Linked DNA regions of Paraburkholderia bryophila. The protein of the gene in region 2 interacts with the protein of the main gene of each other region in a pairwise test. Links are inferred from orthologs where the notes say so. Each region holds a gene or a part of one and is shown on either strand. Other genes may lie near its edges.

Region 1 (5,808 bases), 550 kb from region 2 along the record:
ATAATCGCGACGCGCTCCAGGCCATGCACCTCGAGCGCATGACGCGCGGCGATCGCGACGTTGTTGAAGAAGCAGAAGCCCATCGCGCGCGCCGGCTCCGCATGGTGGCCCGGCGGGCGCACGCTGCAGAACGCGTTGTCGAAACGGCCTTCGATCACCGCATCCGTCGCGGCCACCGCCGCGCCCGCCGCGCGCAACGCGGCCTGCCATGTGTGCGGGTTCATCGACGTATCGGGGTCGATCTCGGCGAGACCTTCGGCGGGCGAACGATCGCGAATGTAGTCGACGTGAGCTTGCGTATGCACGCGCAGCAGCGCGGCTTCGTCCGCGAGCGGCGGCGACTCGCGCTCGATCAGCGAGTCGATGCGGCTCGCGATCATTTGATCTTCGATCGCCTGCAGACGCGCGGGGCATTCGGGATGCCATTGCCCCATATCGTGCAGCAGACAGTCGGCGTGGGAATAAAAACCTGTTGCCATGATTTTCTTCTGCGGCGCGGCAGCTTTTCGATGCGCGCGCGGCGTGTCTCCATCCAGGGCGCGCGCCCTCGGCGCGCCAACATTTATCAAGTTACCACACGACGCGGGTACGACGTATCCACCACAGTTTTGCAGAAGGCGTCGGGTATACTGCCCCGAACCGTTTTCCCCTGTCTCTTGCGCATCGCGCCTTCAGCTCACTATGACCGTCAAGCTTGCTCTGTCTGCACGAAACCGGCTACGCACCAAAACCGTAGTCGCCGCACTATCCGTCGTATCGTGCATGTTCATGGCAACTCATCCGGCGCAGGCGCAAAGCGCCGGCAAGAAAGCGCCGGTGCAGATCGCGCAAAGCCAACCGCAGCCCGCCGTGCCGCAAGGACAAACCTTCGAAGAAGAAATCGTCCCGCAGCGCTACGCCAACAATGCCGCGGTGGACACGTTCATCAACGACATGGTCGCGCGTTACGACTTCGACCCCGACGCATTGCACGCGCTGTTTTCGCACGTGAGCTATTCGGCGACCGCGGTCAAGCTGGTGACGCCGTCGCCCTCGCCGTCCATCAAGAACTGGCGCGTCTATCAGTCGCGCTTTCTCGACCAGATCCGCATCAACGCCGGCGTGCGCTTCTGGCGCGCCAACCAGGCCACGCTGCAACGCGCGTACGAGGAGTTCGGCGTGCCGCCGGAGGTGGTCGTCGGCATTATCGGCGTGGAGACGATTTACGGTCGCTTCATGGGTAACTTCCGCGTGCTCGACGCGCTGACCACGCTCAGCTTCGACTACCCGAGCACTGCCAATCGCGCGGATCGCCAGGCGACCTTCCGCAAGAATCTCGAAGACTACCTGGTATGGACCCGCGATTCGCAGATCGACCCGACCACGGTGCTCGGCTCGTACACCGGCGCGATCGGTATTCCGCAGTTTCTGCCGAGCAGCATCGTTCAGTACGCGGTGAGCTACGACGGCAACAAGCAGATCGACCTGCGCACCAACCAGGCGGATGCGATCGGCAGCGTGGCGAACTATCTGCGTCAGAACGGCTGGGAAAACGGCCGGCCGGTGGTGTGGAAGATCGGCACGGACGCCGGCAGCCTGGGCGTCGCACAAGCCGCCGCCGACGGCAAGCCGGAACCGCATTGGCCGCTCGACCAGTTGCTGCGCGCCGGCCTGCTGCTCAACGAACCGGACGTCGACGTCGCTGCGGAAGCCGGTACGCCGGTCACGGTGGTGGACCTGCCGTCGCCGGGACGCGGCACCGAGTACATGCTCGGCCTGAAGAACTTCTACGTGCTGACGCGCTATAACCGCAGCTTCTTTTATGCGCTCGCGGTTTATCAGTTGGGCCAGCGCGTCAAGGCGCAGATGGAAGCGAGCGACGCGGCAAGCGCCGTCAAGAACGCAACGCCGCCCGTGGCGGCTTCGCAGTAATCCGCTACCGGCACGCGAGCCGACTAGCGGTTCGCGACGACGTATCGCACGAGCATAAAAAAGCGCCGGTCCTTTTTGAAAGAACCGGCGCTTTTGCATTCGTTCAAGCGATGCCGCGTACTCAGGCGGGAAACACACCCGTCGACAGATACCGGTCGCCGCGATCGCAGACAATGAACACGATCGTCGCGTTCTCGACCTGACGCGCCACGCGCAGCGCCACTTCGCACGCGCCGCCCGACGAGATACCGGCAAAGATGCCTTCCACCGCCGCCATACGACGCACCATCGCTTCAGCCGCGGCCTGGCTCACGTTCTCGACGCGATCCACGCGGCTGCGATCGAAAATCTTCGGCAGATACGCTTCCGGCCACTTGCGGATGCCCGGAATACGCGAGCCCTCTTCGGGCTGCGCACCGACGATCTCGATCGCCTGATTCTGTTGCTTCAGATACGCGGACACGCCCATGATCGTGCCGGTCGTGCCCATGGACGACACGAAGTGCGTAATGCGCCCTTCGGTATCGCGCCAGATTTCCGGACCCGTGCCTTCGACGTGCGCCGCCGGATTATCCGGATTCGCGAACTGGTCGAGGATGATGCCCTTGCCTTCGCGCTGCATCTGCTCGGCGAGATCGCGGGCGTATTCCATGCCGCCGGTGACCGGCGTCAGAATGATCTGCGCACCGTACGCGGCCATGCTCTGACGGCGCTCGATCGACAGATCTTCCGGCATGATCAGCACCATCTTGTAGCCGCGGATCGCGGCCGTCATGGCGAGCGCGATGCCAGTGTTGCCGCTGGTCGATTCGATCAGCGTGTCGCCCGGTTTGATGCGACCGCGCGCTTCCGCCTTCTTGATCATCGACAAAGCCGGACGATCCTTCACCGACCCCGCGGGATTGTTGCCCTCGAGCTTCGCAAGGATCACGTTATTGCGGCTGCGGATCTCGTCGTCAGGAAGCCGGACAAGCTGCACGAGCGGCGTGTTGCCGATCGTGTCTTCAATCGTTTTGTAAGCCATATCGTTTCTGGTGCCGTCGCTGCGGGGAGTCTTCAATCTATCGATTCTAAACCACCGTGCCCGCGGCTGCCGTGCGGCCCTTCTAGCCGCATGGATGCAGGCGCGCGCATCATTCAGCGCGCATGTAGCAAACCACGCAAAAAGCCCGCGGCGGAGTACCGCGGGAGCCAGTCATCTGCATGACAGCTGAAGGAGTGTGCTGAACAACTCCGGGGACATGAAGGGGTACGACACGAGCGAGCCGCGCGCGTGACGACGCACGCCACGGACGCGGCTCGCGCCGGGCTATTTCTTTACCGCCACGGTGGTGTTGGCTTTGGGTGCATTGGCCGGAGCGGCCGCGCCCTTGGTCGATGCAGACGCCGCAGCTTGCGCGTTAGCAGCCGCGCCAGCCGGTCCGACAGCGAGACCCTCCGCCTGCAGGCGCTCGACGGTATGCCCGCCCATGCCTTTGACGCGCTTGCCGAGATCCGCCGGGTCCTTGAACGGACCATGCGCTGTGCGCTCTTCAAGAATGGCTTTCGCTTTGGCAGGACCGATGCCCTTGATGCCGCGCAGCGCGTCTTCGTTAGCCGTGTTGACGTCGACCGCCGCATACGCGTGGCCGAAAGCGGCGAGCATCGCCGCGGTAACCAGAATTTTTCGAAACATATGGAATCTCCCTCGTACATCCGGTTGGCGACCGTCACCCACCGGGAGATTCCACTTTACAGAGGTGTCCGGACTAATTAAACCTGGCCGAATAGCCAATGGACGTAGCGATCGACACCTTCCTGCACGCTCAGGAACGGTGCGTCGTAGCCGGCCGCGCGCAGCCTGGTCTGGTCGGCCTGCGTGAAGCACTGATACTTGCCGCGCAGCGCGTCGGGGAACGGAATGTATTCGATCAGCCCGCGCTGCACCTGATCCGCGAGCGACAACGCCGGTTCATTGTTCAGCCCGCGCAGCGTGTTGACCACGGTGCTCGCGATGTCGTTGAACGGTTGCGCGCGACCGCTACCCAGATTGAAGATGCCCGACTTGTCCGGATTATCGAAGAAGAACAGGTTGACCTTCACCACGTCTTCGATCGAGACGAAATCGCGCGTCTGCTCGCCCGCGGCGTAGCCGTTGTATTCGCCGAACAGCTTGACCTTGCTTTCGGCGCGGAACTGGTTGAAGTTGTGAAACGCCACCGACGCCATGCGCGCCTTATGCGTTTCGCGCGGCCCGTAGACGTTGAAGTAACGGAAGCCGGCAATCTGGCTCTTCGCGGTGGGCAGCACGCGGCGGATCACCTGGTCGAACAGGAACTTCGAATAGCCGTACACGTTCAGCGGCTGCTCGACTTCGCGCTCTTCGACGAAACGGCTCGAGCCGCCGTACGTAGCCGCCGACGACGCGTACAGGAACTGGATGTTCTGCGCGAGGCAGACGTCGAGCACCTCGCGGCTGTAGCGGAAGTTGTTGTCCATCATGTAGCGGCCGTCGGTTTCCATCGTGTCCGAGCAGGCGCCTTCGTGGAAAATCGCGCGTACCTTGCCGAAGTCGCCGCGCCTGAAGCGTTCGACGAATTCGGTTTTGTCGAGGTAGTCGTCGATTTCGCAGTCGACCAGGTTCTTGAACTTGTCGGCGCGCGTGAGGTTATCCACGGCGATGATGCGTTGTTCGCCGCGCTCGTTGAGCGCCTTCACGAGATTGCTGCCGATAAAGCCGGCCGCGCCGGTGACGATGACGGTCATGATGATCCTGCGGTAATGAGTTTCAGCCGACGCCCCGCGAGTCCCTGTGCCGCGCCGTCAATGCGCGCGCGACGAGAGATCCGCCGGGCCTGGGTCAATGAAAGAGTTCGTCGTAGTTGACGGTGGCCGTGCCGAGTTTGCCGACCACGATGCCGGCCGCGCGATTCGCGAGACCAACCGCGTCGACCAGCGTGAGACCCGCGCCCAGCATGGCGGCGAGCGTCGCGATCACGGTGTCGCCGGCGCCCGAGACATCATACACTTCGCGTGCAACCGCCGACGCGTGCAGGATGCCGTCGTCGGAGAAGAGCGTCATGCCCTCTTCCGAACGCGTCAGCAGCAGCGCCTTGAACTGCAGATCGGCGCGCAATTTCGTAACGCGCGCGATCAGATCTTCTTCGGATTTCCACTGGCCAACCACTTCACGCAACTCGGCGCGATTCGGCGTGATCAGCGTGGCGCCGCGATAGCGTTCCCAGTCGTCGCCTTTCGGATCGACCAGCACCGCCTTGCCTGCCGCGTGCGCCTTGGCGATCATCTGCGTGACGTGGGTCAGGCCGCCCTTCGCGTAATCGGACATCAGGATCACGTCGTGCGACGGCAGCAGCTCGTCGAAGCGCGCGAGGCCCGCGAGCAGCACCTCATGCGCCGGCGAATTCTCGAAGTCGACGCGCAGCAACTGCTGCTGGCGCGACAGCACGCGCAGCTTGATCGTGGTGAGCAACGCCGGATCGCGTTCGAGATGCGGCGTCACGCCGCTTTCGCCGAGCAATTGCACGATCCGCTCGCCGGGTTCGTCATGACCGACCACGCACAGCAGGCCAGCCTGTGCACCGAGCGCAACCGCATTGCGCGCGACGTTCGCCGCGCCGCCCAGACGGTCTTCCTGGCGTTGCACGTGCACGACCGGCACTGGGGCTTCCGGCGAAATGCGGTTCACGTCGCCGAACCAGTAGCGGTCGAGCATCACGTCACCGACCACCAGTACGCGCGCGGCGGCGAGTTGCTGGCGCGGCACCACGATGAGCGCCGGCGCCGGCGTGGACGCCGCGGCACCAGGCAAGGTCTCAGACATCGGCCGGAAGTTCAGAGGGTTGGGCATAAGGGCGTCCAATCGAGTGATAGTCGATACCGATCTCGGTCATCGCGTCC
Region 2 (5,916 bases):
CGATCATCGTCTGCGTGCTGCGGGCCGGCAGGCCGGCCGCGATCGGAGTGCCGGGCGGGACGTAGTCTTGCGGCCACAGCACGCGGCGCACGGCGACGTTGTTCTGATCGTCGAGCAGCGTGAGTTCGATAGCGGGGTAGGCCAGCGCCACGTTGAAGCGGTTGCGCAGCGGCATCTTCAGTTCGAGCTTGTGCGGGCCGTCGATCTGCCGGAGATCGGACGGTTCGACCTGCAAGCCGTCGATGTCGTGCGGCGGCGTGACGAGGCAGCCGAGTTGCGCGCAAGCTTTTGCATAGAGCGTCTGCGTGCTCGGGAAGTAGACCAGCACGGTTTCGCGCTGCCACCAGGCGAGCTGCGCAAGCAGCGCCAGCACCAGCAGCACGGCCACCACCGAACCGGCGATGATCCAGCCCAGGCGCCGCGGCTCGGCCGGGCGGGTTTCGCGCACGACCGGGAACGGATCGACGCCGTCGTTCACCGGGTGAACGGAGAACGGCTCGCCACTGGATGCGGCCGCCGCGCCGGAGAAGGCAGTCGGGTCGTCGGTCGCGGAGGCGGAGGTGTTGGCGGTCGATGCGCCGAAGCGCGCCGTCGTGCCGCCGTCGGCATCGGCATCGGCGTCGGTTTCGGCTTCGGCGATAGCGGCGCCGGCCGCCACGCCTGCACCAGCTCCCGCAGCAAAACTGGCTGCGTTAAAACGCGGTTCATTATCCGGGATGCCATGCAGACTGGCCGACTCGGGCAGAACGGGTTCGTCCAACGAAGGTTCGGAAGACCGATCGGTCTTGTGCCAAACCCGCGGCGCGTCTTCAGCCGGCGGCTCGGTCCGGTAGGCGAACGGTTCGAGCGGTGCGTCGGCCAGCACCGGTTCGCCGTCTGGTGGAACCGGCGTGCTGAATGCGCTGGCAGGCAGATCGGGTTCGTGAGCGTGATGCGGCGTGACCGCTATGCCCGCGCTAGTGGAAACCGGCGAGAGCGGCACATTGTGGGTGTCGTGCAGCAGGCGATTGTCGACCGCGGCGTCGGGCGTTGGCGCCCACGGATCCCACGCTTCAGCGCTGAAATCGGGGCTCCTGGCGCGAACGCCGGATAACGCTTCGATCGCAGCAGCGGCTTCGACGGGTTTGGCGGTGGAGAAGTCGCCGCCTTCGGTGACGTCGAACAGACTGCTCGAGGCGTCGAATACTTCATGGCAATGCCCGCAGCGCACGAGGCCGCGGCGCAGCGCGAGCTGCGCCGGTTGCAGGCGGAAGACGGTTTCGCAGAAGGGGCAACGCGTTGCCAGGAGCATATTGAGCCGATAAGCCGAAAGGCCGTTGGTTGGACAATACGCCTTATTCTAATGGCTTTCGCGGCGCGTTCCCGACAGACATACCCAACCTTCGTGTTCGCGCCATACGCCGATATCGATCCACTGCGCGTAGACCTGCGCGACTTCGTCCGCCTGGCGCGCCAGAATGCCGGACAACGCGATCTTGCCGCCCGGCTTGACCTTCGACGCCAGCATCGACGCCATCAGCTTGAGCGGGTTGGACAGAATGTTGGCGACCACGATGTCGAATTCGCCGCTCGGGCAGGCGTCCGGCAAACCGTACGTGACGTCCGCGCGGTTGCGTTCGCTGTTCTGACGCGCCGACTCGACCGCTTGCGGATCGATGTCGATGCCGAACACCGGACTCGCGCCGCACTTCTGCGCGAGGATCGCGAGAATGCCGGAGCCGCAACCGTAGTCGAGCACCGACTGGCCGGCCTGCACCGATTGCTCGAGCCATTCCATGCACAGACGCGTGGTGGGATGGCTGCCGGTGCCGAACGCGAGGCCCGGATCCAGTTCGAGCACGAGCGCTTCGGGATCCGGCGCGTCATGCCACGACGGCACGACCCAGATGCGCTCGCCGATCTTGATCGGATCGAACTGCGACTGTGTGAGCCGCACCCAATCCTGGTCTTCGACTTCCCGCACCTTGAACGACGGCGCGTTCGCGAGGCCAATTTCGTTGGCTGCGGCGGTCAGCAGCAGCGCCGGTTCGTGTTCCGGCGCGAGCAGCGCGATCACGCGCGAACGTTGCCACGCGCTGCGATCCGGCGTGAGACCGGGCTCGCCGAACAGCGGCTGCTCGTCGGGCGTATCGGCGTCCGCATCTTCCACCGACACGGACAACGCGCCCAACTCGAGCAGCGCGTCGGAAAATTCTTCCGCGTGCTCGCGCGCCAACTCGACGATCAATTCCCGGTAGCTCATGACTTACGCTTCTTCCGGTGCGGCCTGCTGCTTCGCGGCCAACCGGTTTTCGAGGTAGTGAATGCTGGTGCCGCCTTCGACGAACTTCGCGTCCAGCATCAGTTCGCGATGCAGCGGGATGTTGGTCAGAATGCCTTCCACCACCATTTCCGACAGCGCGATACGCATCCGGTTGATTGCCTGTTCGCGCGTCGCACCGTAAGCGATCAGCTTGCCGATCATCGAATCGTAGTTCGGCGGGACGAAATAGCCGTTGTAGGCGTGCGAATCGACGCGAATGCCGGGACCGCCCGGCATATGCCACGAGGTCAACCGACCCGGCGACGGCGTGAACTTGAACGGATCTTCCGCGTTGATCCGGCATTCGATCGCATGACCCTTGAACACGATGTCGCGCTGACGGAAGGCGAGCTTCTCGCCGGCCGCGATGCGGATCTGTTCCTGCACGATGTCGACGCCCGTGATCAGCTCGGTCACCGGATGTTCGACCTGCACGCGCGTATTCATTTCAATGAAGTAGAACTCGCCGTTTTCGTACAGGAACTCGAACGTACCCGCGCCCAGATAGCCCATCTTCTTGCAGGCGTCGGCGCAACGATCGCCGATCCGTTCGATCAGGCGGCGCGCGATACCCGGCGCCGGCGCTTCTTCGATCACTTTCTGGTGACGACGCTGCATCGAGCAGTCACGCTCGCCGAGCCACACCGCGTTCTTGAACGAATCCGCGAGGATCTGAATTTCGATGTGCCGCGGGTTCTCCAGGAATTTCTCCATGTAGACCTGCGGATTGCCGAATGCGCGGCCGGCTTCTTCACGCGTCATGTTGACCGCGTTGACCAGCGCCGCTTCCGTGTGGACCACGCGCATGCCGCGGCCACCGCCGCCGCCGGCGGCCTTGATGATGACCGGATAGCCGACTTGGCGGGCAATCTTGACGATCTCTTTCGGATCGTCCGGCAACGCGCCTTCCGAACCCGGCACACACGGCACGCCGGTCTTGATCATGGTCTGCTTGGCCGTGACCTTGTCGCCCATCATCCGGATCGTTTCCGGGCGCGGGCCGATGAAGGTGAAGCCGGACTGTTCGACGCGCTCGGCGAAGTCGGCGTTTTCCGACAGGAAGCCGTAGCCCGGGTGGATCGCTTCGGCGTCCGTCACTTCAGCCGCGCTGATTAGCGCCGGCATGTTCAGGTAGCTCAGATTCGAAGGCGCCGGGCCGATACAGACCGCCTCGTCGGCGAGCTTCACGTACTTGGCTTCCTTGTCGGCTTCCGAATAGACGACGACGGTCTTGACGCCGAGCTCGCGGCACGCGCGCTGGATGCGGAGCGCGATCTCGCCACGATTGGCAATGAGGATTTTTTCAAACATAGCGGTTTTTCGACTCATCAATAGGCGCCCGGCCGGTCACGGTGCAGGCTGCCTCAGAGGATCGGTCGCGCGCCCCGGGAGGGCGGACGCGCGGGCGGCAGGCGCAAAAAGCGCAAAGCGTGCCGCGTTAGCCGACCACGAACAGCGGTTGGCCATACTCGACCGCCTGGCCGTTATCGACGAGGATTTCCTTCACCACGCCGGCCTTGTCCGACTCGATCTCGTTGAGCAGCTTCATCGCTTCGATGATGCAGATCGTCTGGCCTTCCTTGACCGTGTCACCCACCTGAACGAACGGCTCGGCGCCCGGCGACGGCGCGAGGTAGAACGTGCCGACCATCGGCGACGTCACCACGTGACCTTGCGGGACGACCGGCGCCGGCGTAGCCGGAACGCCTGCTGCGGCAGCGGCCGGCGCTTCGCCGCCCGGGAACGGAGCCGGCTGCGCGTATTGCGGCGCGTACGAGGCGGACGGTTGCACGTAAACCGGCGGCGCATTCTTGACGATGCGCACCTTGCCTTCGCCCTCGGTCACTTCGAGTTCGGAGATACCAGACTCCGAGACGAGGTCGATCAGAGTTTTCAGTTTACGTAGATCCATCAGGAAGCCCCTTTCAATGCGTAAAGTGCCGGCGCATACGCAGCCGGCGCAAATTAGACGTGTTTGGAATCAGCCGCGCGACGAACCGGCGGCGAGCCGGTCGAGCGCGAATTCGAGCGCGTACATATATCCCTTCCAGCCGAGGCCGCAAATCACGCCCTCAGCCTGGTCGGAGAAATACGAGTGATGCCGGAACGGTTCGCGACGATGCACGTTCGACAGATGAATCTCGACGAACGGGATGCCGACCCCCGCCAGTGCGTCCCGAATGGCCACGCTGGTGTGCGTGTACGCGGCGGGATTGATCAGTATGAAATCGGTTTTTTCAGTCCGGGCGGATTGGATGCGATCCACCAGAGCGCCTTCGTGATTGCTCTGGAACGACGCCAGTTCGACGCCTGCGTCCGCTGCGCGGTCCGCCAGCGCCTGATCGATCTGCGGCAAGGTCACGCGACCGTAGACCTCGGGTTCCCGGGTGCCGAGAAGGTTGAGGTTGGGTCCGTGCAGTACCAGCAGTCGCGTCATGGTCGCTTCTTTTTCCGTGGAATTGGGCGCACTTTAGCGCTGATTAGAGAAACTTGTCTAGGTTCCCGCACGTAACGAGCGACGCGGGCGGCAATTTGCCGTCGCGCCGGGCGCCCATCTTCTCTCAAATTCATGCGATTTGCGCGTATTTTTCCGCGTACCAGCAGGAATCGAGCGTCAAAAGAATGTGAGATTTAAAGCGCGTCGAGGGTCTGCCGGAGCGCTTCCGGGTTGATTTGGCCTAATTTTGTCGAGCGGACATTGCCTTTGGCGTCGATCACCACGGTGAACGGCAGGCCGCCCGCGTTGTTGCCGAAGGCCCGCGCCAGGTCGGCGCCGCCGAAGCCGGTAATGTAGACCGGGTACGCCACCTTCACCTTTTGCAGGAACGCCTGGACGTTTTTCTCCGAATCGACGCCAAGTCCGACGAACTGGATGCCTTTCTTCGCGTAATCGCGCTGAAGTTGCGACAGCGCCGGCATTTCCTCGACGCAAGGGCCGCACCACGACGCCCAGAAGTTGACGACGATTGGGTGCCCTTTCAGCAAACTTAGCGACTGCGGCTTGCCGTCGACGGTGGTGACCGGCGCGGCCCACAGTTGTTCGACCGCGCTCGGCGCGGCCGCGGTCTGCGCCGCGTGGGCGACTTCGCTGTCGCCGCTGAACCAGTGATTGGCCAGCACGCCGCCGCAGGCGGCAACGATCGCGACGAGCGCGCCTGTCAGAATCCGTCTCGTATTCATGGTTATCAGTCTAATTAGTAGAAGGGGTGGCTTCGCTGCTGGCGAGCAGCGTTTGAACCGCTTGCAGATTGGCCCGGGCCGTGCGGCCGCGCGCGTCGGCGCGCACCGCGCCGCGCAGGTCGTCGGTTTCGTAGAGTGCGACGTGAATGCCGACCGGCTCCGCCTTGCGCCCTTCGTTTGCCGGGCGCCACAGGAAGCTCAGCGTCTCGACGTAGCCGCGTCCAGCGAAATGCCGCGTTTCGGAGACGTCGTACTGGATGTTGGCGTTCAGGAAGTAGATCGCGACTTCTTTCGGGTTGTCGCAGAACACCTGCAGGTGAACGTCCGAGTGCTCACCGGCCGTGCCGCCGAGCACCGCGCCGGTCAGATACGGATTGAACGGCGCGAGCCGCTCCATCCAGTCGACCGCGACACGGCGGAAGCGCCGCAACAGC
Region 3 (5,965 bases), 420 kb from region 2 along the record:
AGCATCGACAGCACGCGGGCGGCGTCGGTCGGACCGTGCGCGTCGCGCGCGATTGCCCGCGCGAGCACCGACGCCGCGCCCGCGCCCAGCGCCTGCACGAAGCGGAACGTCACCAGCGAGCCGATCGAGAACGACAACGCACAGGCCACGCTCGCCAGCGCATACATGATGATGCCGCCGAGCAGCACCGGCCGACGGCCATAGGTATCCGACAGCGGACCGTAGAGCAGCATGCCGATCGAGAAGCCGAACATGAAGCTGGTCAGCGTGGTCTGCGCGGCGCCGTTGGTGATCGCGAACGCCTGCGCGATGGTCGGCAGGCTCGGCAGATACATATCGATGGAGATCGGCCCGCATGCGGCGAGCGCACCGAGCAACAGAATCAGCCGGCCATCGGGCCGGCGTCTGATGACGTGAGACATGGGAATCCAGATGATGCGCCGCGCCGTGACCGGCGGCGGAACAGGTGAAACGGGGAAGGCAACGACTTGACCGCCTCAATTGTACGCGACGGTTAATCTGAACACCGTGCAACACCACGTGACGCCACGACATACCGCCACACACCGCGAAGCCGCACGCCCTGCCGCATCGGCGAACAATGCGCGCCCATGCCGAACCGCAAGCGTAGGCGCCGGCCCACCGCGGCGACTGTGCCGCCGATCGGTTAAGCTGCCGCGAGACCGATCCGGAAGCCGCATGAGCGCACCCGGACCGCCCTACTCTCCCCTCCCGCAACGACCACGCAATGACCGCCTTCCTGCTGATCTGGAGCCCCAAGAAATGGCCATGGCCCGAACTGCCTGACGTGGCGAAGCGCGTTGCCGCGGGTGTCGCGGTGGCCGACGTCTGGGGGTGCGGATTCGCGCGCGGCATCCTGCCGGGTGATCGGGTGTTTCTGCACCGTGTCGCCATGGAACCCAAGGGCATCTTCGGCTCCGGCTACGTGACGCGCGCGCCTTACGAGGTCCCGGACGCAGCGACGAAGCGCGGCTACCGGCTGTGTATCGACTTCGTGTACGACTGGCTGGTCGACGCGCATGCAAGCGTGGTGATCCCGCGCGAGACGTTGCGCGTGCATCCATTCTCGGTGCAGACATGGGACGCGCAAAGTTCCGGCACCGTCATCAAGCCGATCGCCGAAGGCGCGCTGGAAAAGCGTTGGCGCGAACTCACCGGCGCACGTCCGTCGCCAGTGCTCGAACCGCCGACCATACCGCCGCGTTCCAGCAAAGTCAGCGCGCACGCCGCGGTGGCGGCAAAAACCGCGCGCAAAACCTGAGCTCACGAACAAGGCCCGCCGCAAAGCCGCTTCACGCTGACTCCGGTACAATTTCCTCACCGATCCCAGCGCCGCGCGAACCGCCTTCCGGCAACCCGCGCCGCTGCGCAACCTCTATTCCAGCTATCGCCATGTCCAACAACGAAACTCTCTTCGAACGCGCGCAACGTACCATCCCCGGTGGCGTGAACTCGCCGGTACGCGCGTTCCGCTCGGTCGGCGGCACGCCGCGTTTCATCGAGCGCGCGCAAGGCCCGTACTTCTGGGACGCGGACGGCCAGCGCTACATCGACTACATCGGCTCGTGGGGCCCGATGATTCTCGGCCACGTTCACCCCGAGGTGCTCGAAGCGGTCCAGCGCGTGCTGGGCAACGGCTTCTCGTTCGGCGCGCCGACCGAGTCGGAAATCGAAATCGCCGAAGAAATTTGCAAGCTGGTGCCGTCGATCGAACAGGTTCGTATGGTGTCGAGCGGCACGGAAGCCACCATGAGCGCACTGCGCCTCGCGCGCGGCTTCACAGATCGCAGCCGCATCGTCAAGTTCGAAGGCTGCTATCACGGCCACGCGGACAGCCTGCTGGTCAAGGCCGGCTCGGGCCTGCTGACCTTCGGCAACCCGACCTCGGCGGGCGTGCCGGCCGATATCGCGAAGCACACCACAGTGCTCGAATACAACAACGTCGCGGAACTCGAAGAAGCGTTCAAGGCGTTCGGCAACGAGATCGCCTCGGTGATCGTCGAGCCGGTGGCGGGCAACATGAACCTCGTGCGCGCCACGCCGGAATTCCTGCAAACCTTGCGGCGCCTCTGCACCGAATACGGCACCGTACTGATTTTCGACGAAGTGATGTGCGGTTTCCGCGTCGCGCTGGGCGGCGCACAGCAGGTCTACGGCATCACGCCGGACCTGACGTGTCTGGGCAAAGTGATCGGCGGCGGCATGCCGGCCGCGGCATTCGGCGGTCGGCGCGACATCATGGCGCACCTCGCGCCGCTCGGCGGCGTCTATCAGGCCGGCACGCTGTCGGGCAATCCGATCGCGGTCGCCGCGGGCCTGAAAACCTTGCAACTGATCCAGGCACCGGGCTTTTACGACACGCTTACCGCCCGCACCACGCGCCTCGCGCAAGGTCTGGTGAAGGTCGCGCATGAAGCCGGCGTGCCGTTCGCGGCCGATTCGCTCGGCGGCATGTTCGGCTTGTACTTCGCAGAAGCGATTCCCGCGAGCTTCGCCGAAGTGACGAAGAGCGACGTGCCGCGCTTCAACGCGTTCTTCCACAAGATGCTCGACGCCGGCGTGTACTTCGCGCCGTCGGCGTACGAAGCGGGCTTCGTGTCGATCGTTCACGACGACGCGATTATCGACGCCACGATCGACGCGGCGCGTGGCGCGTTCGCTTCGCTCGCGGCCTGAAGCCGATGTTCTCGCAAACCGACTTCGTCCATATGGAACGCGCGCTCGCTCTCGCCAAGCGCGGCATGTACACCACCGATCCCAACCCGCGGGTCGGCTGCGTGCTCGTCAAGAACGACGAAGTGATCGGCGAAGGCTTCACGCAACCGGCAGGCCAGGATCATGCGGAAATCCGCGCATTGAAAGACGCGCGTTCGCGCGGTCACGATCTGCGCGGCGCCACGGCCTACGTCACGCTCGAACCGTGCAGCCACTTCGGCCGCACGCCGCCGTGCGCGAACGCGTTGATCGAAGCGCAGGTCGCGCGCGTGGTCGCGGCGATGGAAGATCCCAATCCGCAAGTGTCCGGACGCGGCCTCGCGATCTTGCGCGACGCCGGTATCGAAGTGCGTTGCGGACTGCTCGCGCAGGAAGCGCATGAACTGAATATCGGTTTCGTGTCGCGCATGACGCGTGGCCGCCCTTGGGTGCGCATGAAGGTGGCGGCGTCGCTCGACGGCCGCACGGGCTTGCCTTCGGGCGTCAGTCAGTGGATCACGGGCGAAGCAGCGCGCGCCGATGGTCACGCGTGGCGCGCCCGGGCGTCGGCGATTCTGACGGGCATCGGCACCGTCAGGGAAGACGATCCGCGCATGACCGTGCGCGCCGTCGACACGCCACGCCAGCCGCAGCGCGTGTTGATCGACAGTCAGCTCGACGTGCCGCCCGAGGCGCAGATTCTGGCCGGCGCGCCCACACTGATTTTTTGCGGCAATCTGGATCAGCGTCATACCGAGCGCGCCAACGCGTTGCGCGATCGTGGCGCCGAGATCGTCCAACTGGCGAACTCAGCCGGCAAGGTCGATCTGCCCGCCGTGCTGAACGTGCTCGGTCAGCGCAACGTGAACGAACTGCATGTCGAGGCGGGTTACAAGCTGAACGGCTCGCTGCTGCGTGAAGGCTGCGTCGACGAACTGCTCGTCTATCTTGCGCCGAGCCTGCTCGGCATGGACTCGATGAGCATGTTCAATCTGAGCGCACCGGACACGCTGGAAGGCCGCGTCAAACTGAATTTCCATGCGATCGACCGGATCGGCGACGATCTGCGGATTCTCGCGCGCTTCACGCCTCCCGGCGCGGGCGAGCCCGGCACCGATTCCACGTCTGAACCCATTTCAAATTGATCGAGGATTAGCACGATGTTCACAGGAATCGTTGCGGCAGTGGGCCGCATTGAATCAGTCAAGCCGCTCGGCACCGACGGCGACGCGGGCGTGCGCCTGAACGTCGAAGCCGGCGGGCTCGATCTCGGCGACGTGCAACTCGGCGACAGCATCACGATCCAGGGCGCCTGCATGACCGTGGTCGCGCTGACCGCGCATTCGTTCGAAGTCGACGTGTCGCGCGAAAGTCTGAACTGCACGGCAGGGCTTGGCGAGGCTGGCGAGGTGAATCTCGAGAAGGCACTGCGCGCGCATGATCGGTTGGGCGGGCATATCGTTTCCGGTCACGTCGACGGGCTCGGTACGGTCACGCATTTCGCGCCGGTGGGTGAATCGCATGAACTGCGCGTGCTGGCGCCGCGTGAGATTGGCCGGTATCTGGCTTTTAAAGGATCGATCACGGTGAATGGCGTGAGCCTGACGGTGAACTCGGTTAAAGATCGCGACGATGGCTGCGAGTTTTCGATCAATCTGATTCCGCACACGGTGCAGGTGACGTCGCTGAAGAATCTGCGCGAAGGGTCGGCGGTTAATCTGGAGATTGATTTGATTGCGCGGTATGTGGAGCGGATGCTCAGCACGTCTCAGGACGGCGATAAGTCGTTGAAATAATTTTATTTTCCAAAAATCAGCGTCTACTGCCGTCTACCTGAATTCACCCTCAGCTGACAGTTCGGGATACTCACAACCGGCGCGGCGTGCCGCATCGGCGGATTCATGACAAAGGCAGCAATCTACTGCTCTGGCGTTGTGAGCGCGCACACCGGTGAGATCGCCAGCATAGCCGGCCAGCGACTGCTCCAGTCGCTGGCGTGCGCGAGTTTCGGGATCGTCAGTGCGCGTGCACACCGCTGACCCACTGCGTTTGCGAATCGCTGCGCGACAGTGGGTGGTACCACCTCGTCTTCAGCCCCACTGAAGTGAATCTGCGGAATCGCCGCGACCCGGCTCGCAAAATCGACTGCATTCTCCGATTCGGGCATCCGCGAGACGCCGTGCAGGCGATTGACGAACTCATCGTCGAGATTGCCCGCCACCGTACGGATCGATGCGACGTCGGCGCGCCGCGCCGCGACCAGCACGGCCAGCGCACCACCTCCTGAATAGCCGATCAGTTCGACGGCTTGCCCCGGTAATCGCGCAGCGAATTGGCTCACCGCCCCGTCCATCGACGCCACCACCTCGGGCGCAAAGCGCTTGCCGGTCCAGTAAGGAATGCCGCAGCGCGGATTCATCGCCATCGGTGTGAACTGGCAGGGGCGGGCCACATACACAACGTTCGGCGCAGGGTCCGCCGCGGCCAGCGCGAGACCCTCAGCCTGACGAGGTGTCGGATCCAGCGAGGGCTCGGTGCGCGAAACCCATGCCTGGCCATCGCCTTCGATGTAGAGGTGCAGAGGCTTGTCGGGTTGCGAGATTCGCGAAAAAGCAGTCAGCACGAAGGGGCCGCTGTCGATCAACTCACGTTGCAAGCCGGCTGGCTCCGCCAGCGCGGCGGCATGTGCATTGGGGTCCAGCGCAGTGCAACCTGCCATGGCGCCGGTCAGCAACCACGCCGACAACACCGCGGCCATGCATTGACAGCCCTTGGGCCATGAACGGCACGATCGCTGCATGAACGATGTCGCCGTCATCGGCCCTTGAAGCGCGTCAGTTCGAGCGCCATCGCGGCCACGATATCGCTCCAGTCCGCGCGCTGCCTTTGCCGAAACAGACGCACACTGGGATACCAGGGGGTGTCGCTTCGATCGAGCATCCAGCGCCAGTCGGGCACCATCGGCAACATCACCCATGCCGGCCGCCCCAGCCCGCCGGCCAGGTGCACGGGCGACGAATCCACCGAGATCAGCAGATCGGCAATGCTCAGGATCGCCGCCGTATCTTCGAAGTCCTCGATCTCGTCGCTCAGGGACACGAGCGACATGCCGGCCGGTGGCGAAACCGCCTCGTCCGCAGCCGGCCCTTTCTGGATCGACAGGAACGTGACTCCCGCGTGCCCCAGCGGCGCGAGTTGATCGAGCGTCATCGAACGGTTTGCGTCATTGACATGAGTCGGCCGGCCGGCC

Evidence for each region.
Region 1: the proteins of accC (region 2) and cysM interact in binary tests that used the Escherichia coli proteins (3 or more experiments, as listed by UniProt). The link is inferred for Paraburkholderia bryophila from one-to-one orthologs.
Region 3: the proteins of accC (region 2) and ribD interact in binary tests that used the Escherichia coli proteins (3 or more experiments, as listed by UniProt). The link is inferred for Paraburkholderia bryophila from one-to-one orthologs.

What each region holds. Positions count from the first base shown.
Region 1 is NZ_JACCAS010000001.1:3,944,111-3,949,918, reverse strand. The notes cover bases 985-3,735. They hold cysM (cysteine synthase CysM), read right to left. Parts: upstream 2,936-3,735; coding sequence 2,033-2,935; downstream 985-2,032. Other genes in these bases: rfaD (ADP-glyceromanno-heptose 6-epimerase), read right to left, coding at 3,664-3,735; GGD40_RS17685 (ComEA family DNA-binding protein), read right to left, coding at 3,221-3,586; mltB (lytic murein transglycosylase B), read left to right, coding at 985-1,911. In the rest of the region: GGD40_RS17700 (histone deacetylase family protein), read right to left, coding at 1-479; more of mltB, read left to right, coding at 763-984; more of rfaD, read right to left, coding at 3,736-4,656; rfaE1 (D-glycero-beta-D-manno-heptose-7-phosphate kinase), read right to left, coding at 4,751-5,758; GGD40_RS17670 (UDP-glucose dehydrogenase family protein), read right to left, coding at 5,724-5,808. UniProt on the Escherichia coli protein: Two cysteine synthase enzymes are found. Both catalyze the same reaction. Cysteine synthase B can also use thiosulfate in place of sulfide to give cysteine thiosulfonate as a product.
Region 2 is NZ_JACCAS010000001.1:3,396,116-3,402,031, forward strand. What follows is about bases 1,430-4,288. They hold accC (acetyl-CoA carboxylase biotin carboxylase subunit), read right to left. Parts: upstream 3,614-4,288; coding sequence 2,246-3,613; downstream 1,430-2,245. Other genes in these bases: prmA (50S ribosomal protein L11 methyltransferase), read right to left, coding at 1,430-2,242; accB (acetyl-CoA carboxylase biotin carboxyl carrier protein), read right to left, coding at 3,741-4,214; aroQ (type II 3-dehydroquinate dehydratase), read right to left, coding at 4,284-4,288. In the rest of the region: GGD40_RS15215 (zinc-ribbon and DUF3426 domain-containing protein), read right to left, coding at 1-1,291; more of prmA, read right to left, coding at 1,340-1,429; more of aroQ, read right to left, coding at 4,289-4,739; GGD40_RS15240 (TlpA family protein disulfide reductase), read right to left, coding at 4,934-5,482; GGD40_RS15245 (UDP-N-acetylmuramate--alanine ligase), read right to left, coding at 5,493-5,916. UniProt on the Escherichia coli protein: This protein is a component of the acetyl coenzyme A carboxylase complex; first, biotin carboxylase catalyzes the carboxylation of the carrier protein and then the transcarboxylase transfers the carboxyl group to form malonyl-CoA.
Region 3 is NZ_JACCAS010000001.1:3,820,044-3,826,008, reverse strand. Bases 1,874-4,781 are described here. They hold ribD (bifunctional diaminohydroxyphosphoribosylaminopyrimidine deaminase/5-amino-6-(5-phosphoribosylamino)uracil reductase RibD), read left to right. Parts: upstream 1,874-2,702; coding sequence 2,703-3,860; downstream 3,861-4,781. Other genes in these bases: GGD40_RS17100 (alpha/beta fold hydrolase), read right to left, coding at 4,634-4,781; GGD40_RS17105 (riboflavin synthase), read left to right, coding at 3,876-4,511; hemL (glutamate-1-semialdehyde 2,1-aminomutase), read left to right, coding at 1,874-2,697. Outside these bases: GGD40_RS17125 (Bcr/CflA family multidrug efflux MFS transporter), read right to left, coding at 1-422; GGD40_RS17120 (hypothetical protein), read left to right, coding at 749-1,282; more of hemL, read left to right, coding at 1,414-1,873; more of GGD40_RS17100, read right to left, coding at 4,782-5,473; GGD40_RS17095 (glycosyltransferase family 9 protein), read right to left, coding at 5,530-5,965. UniProt on the Escherichia coli protein: Converts 2,5-diamino-6-(ribosylamino)-4(3h)-pyrimidinone 5'-phosphate into 5-amino-6-(ribosylamino)-2,4(1h,3h)-pyrimidinedione 5'-phosphate.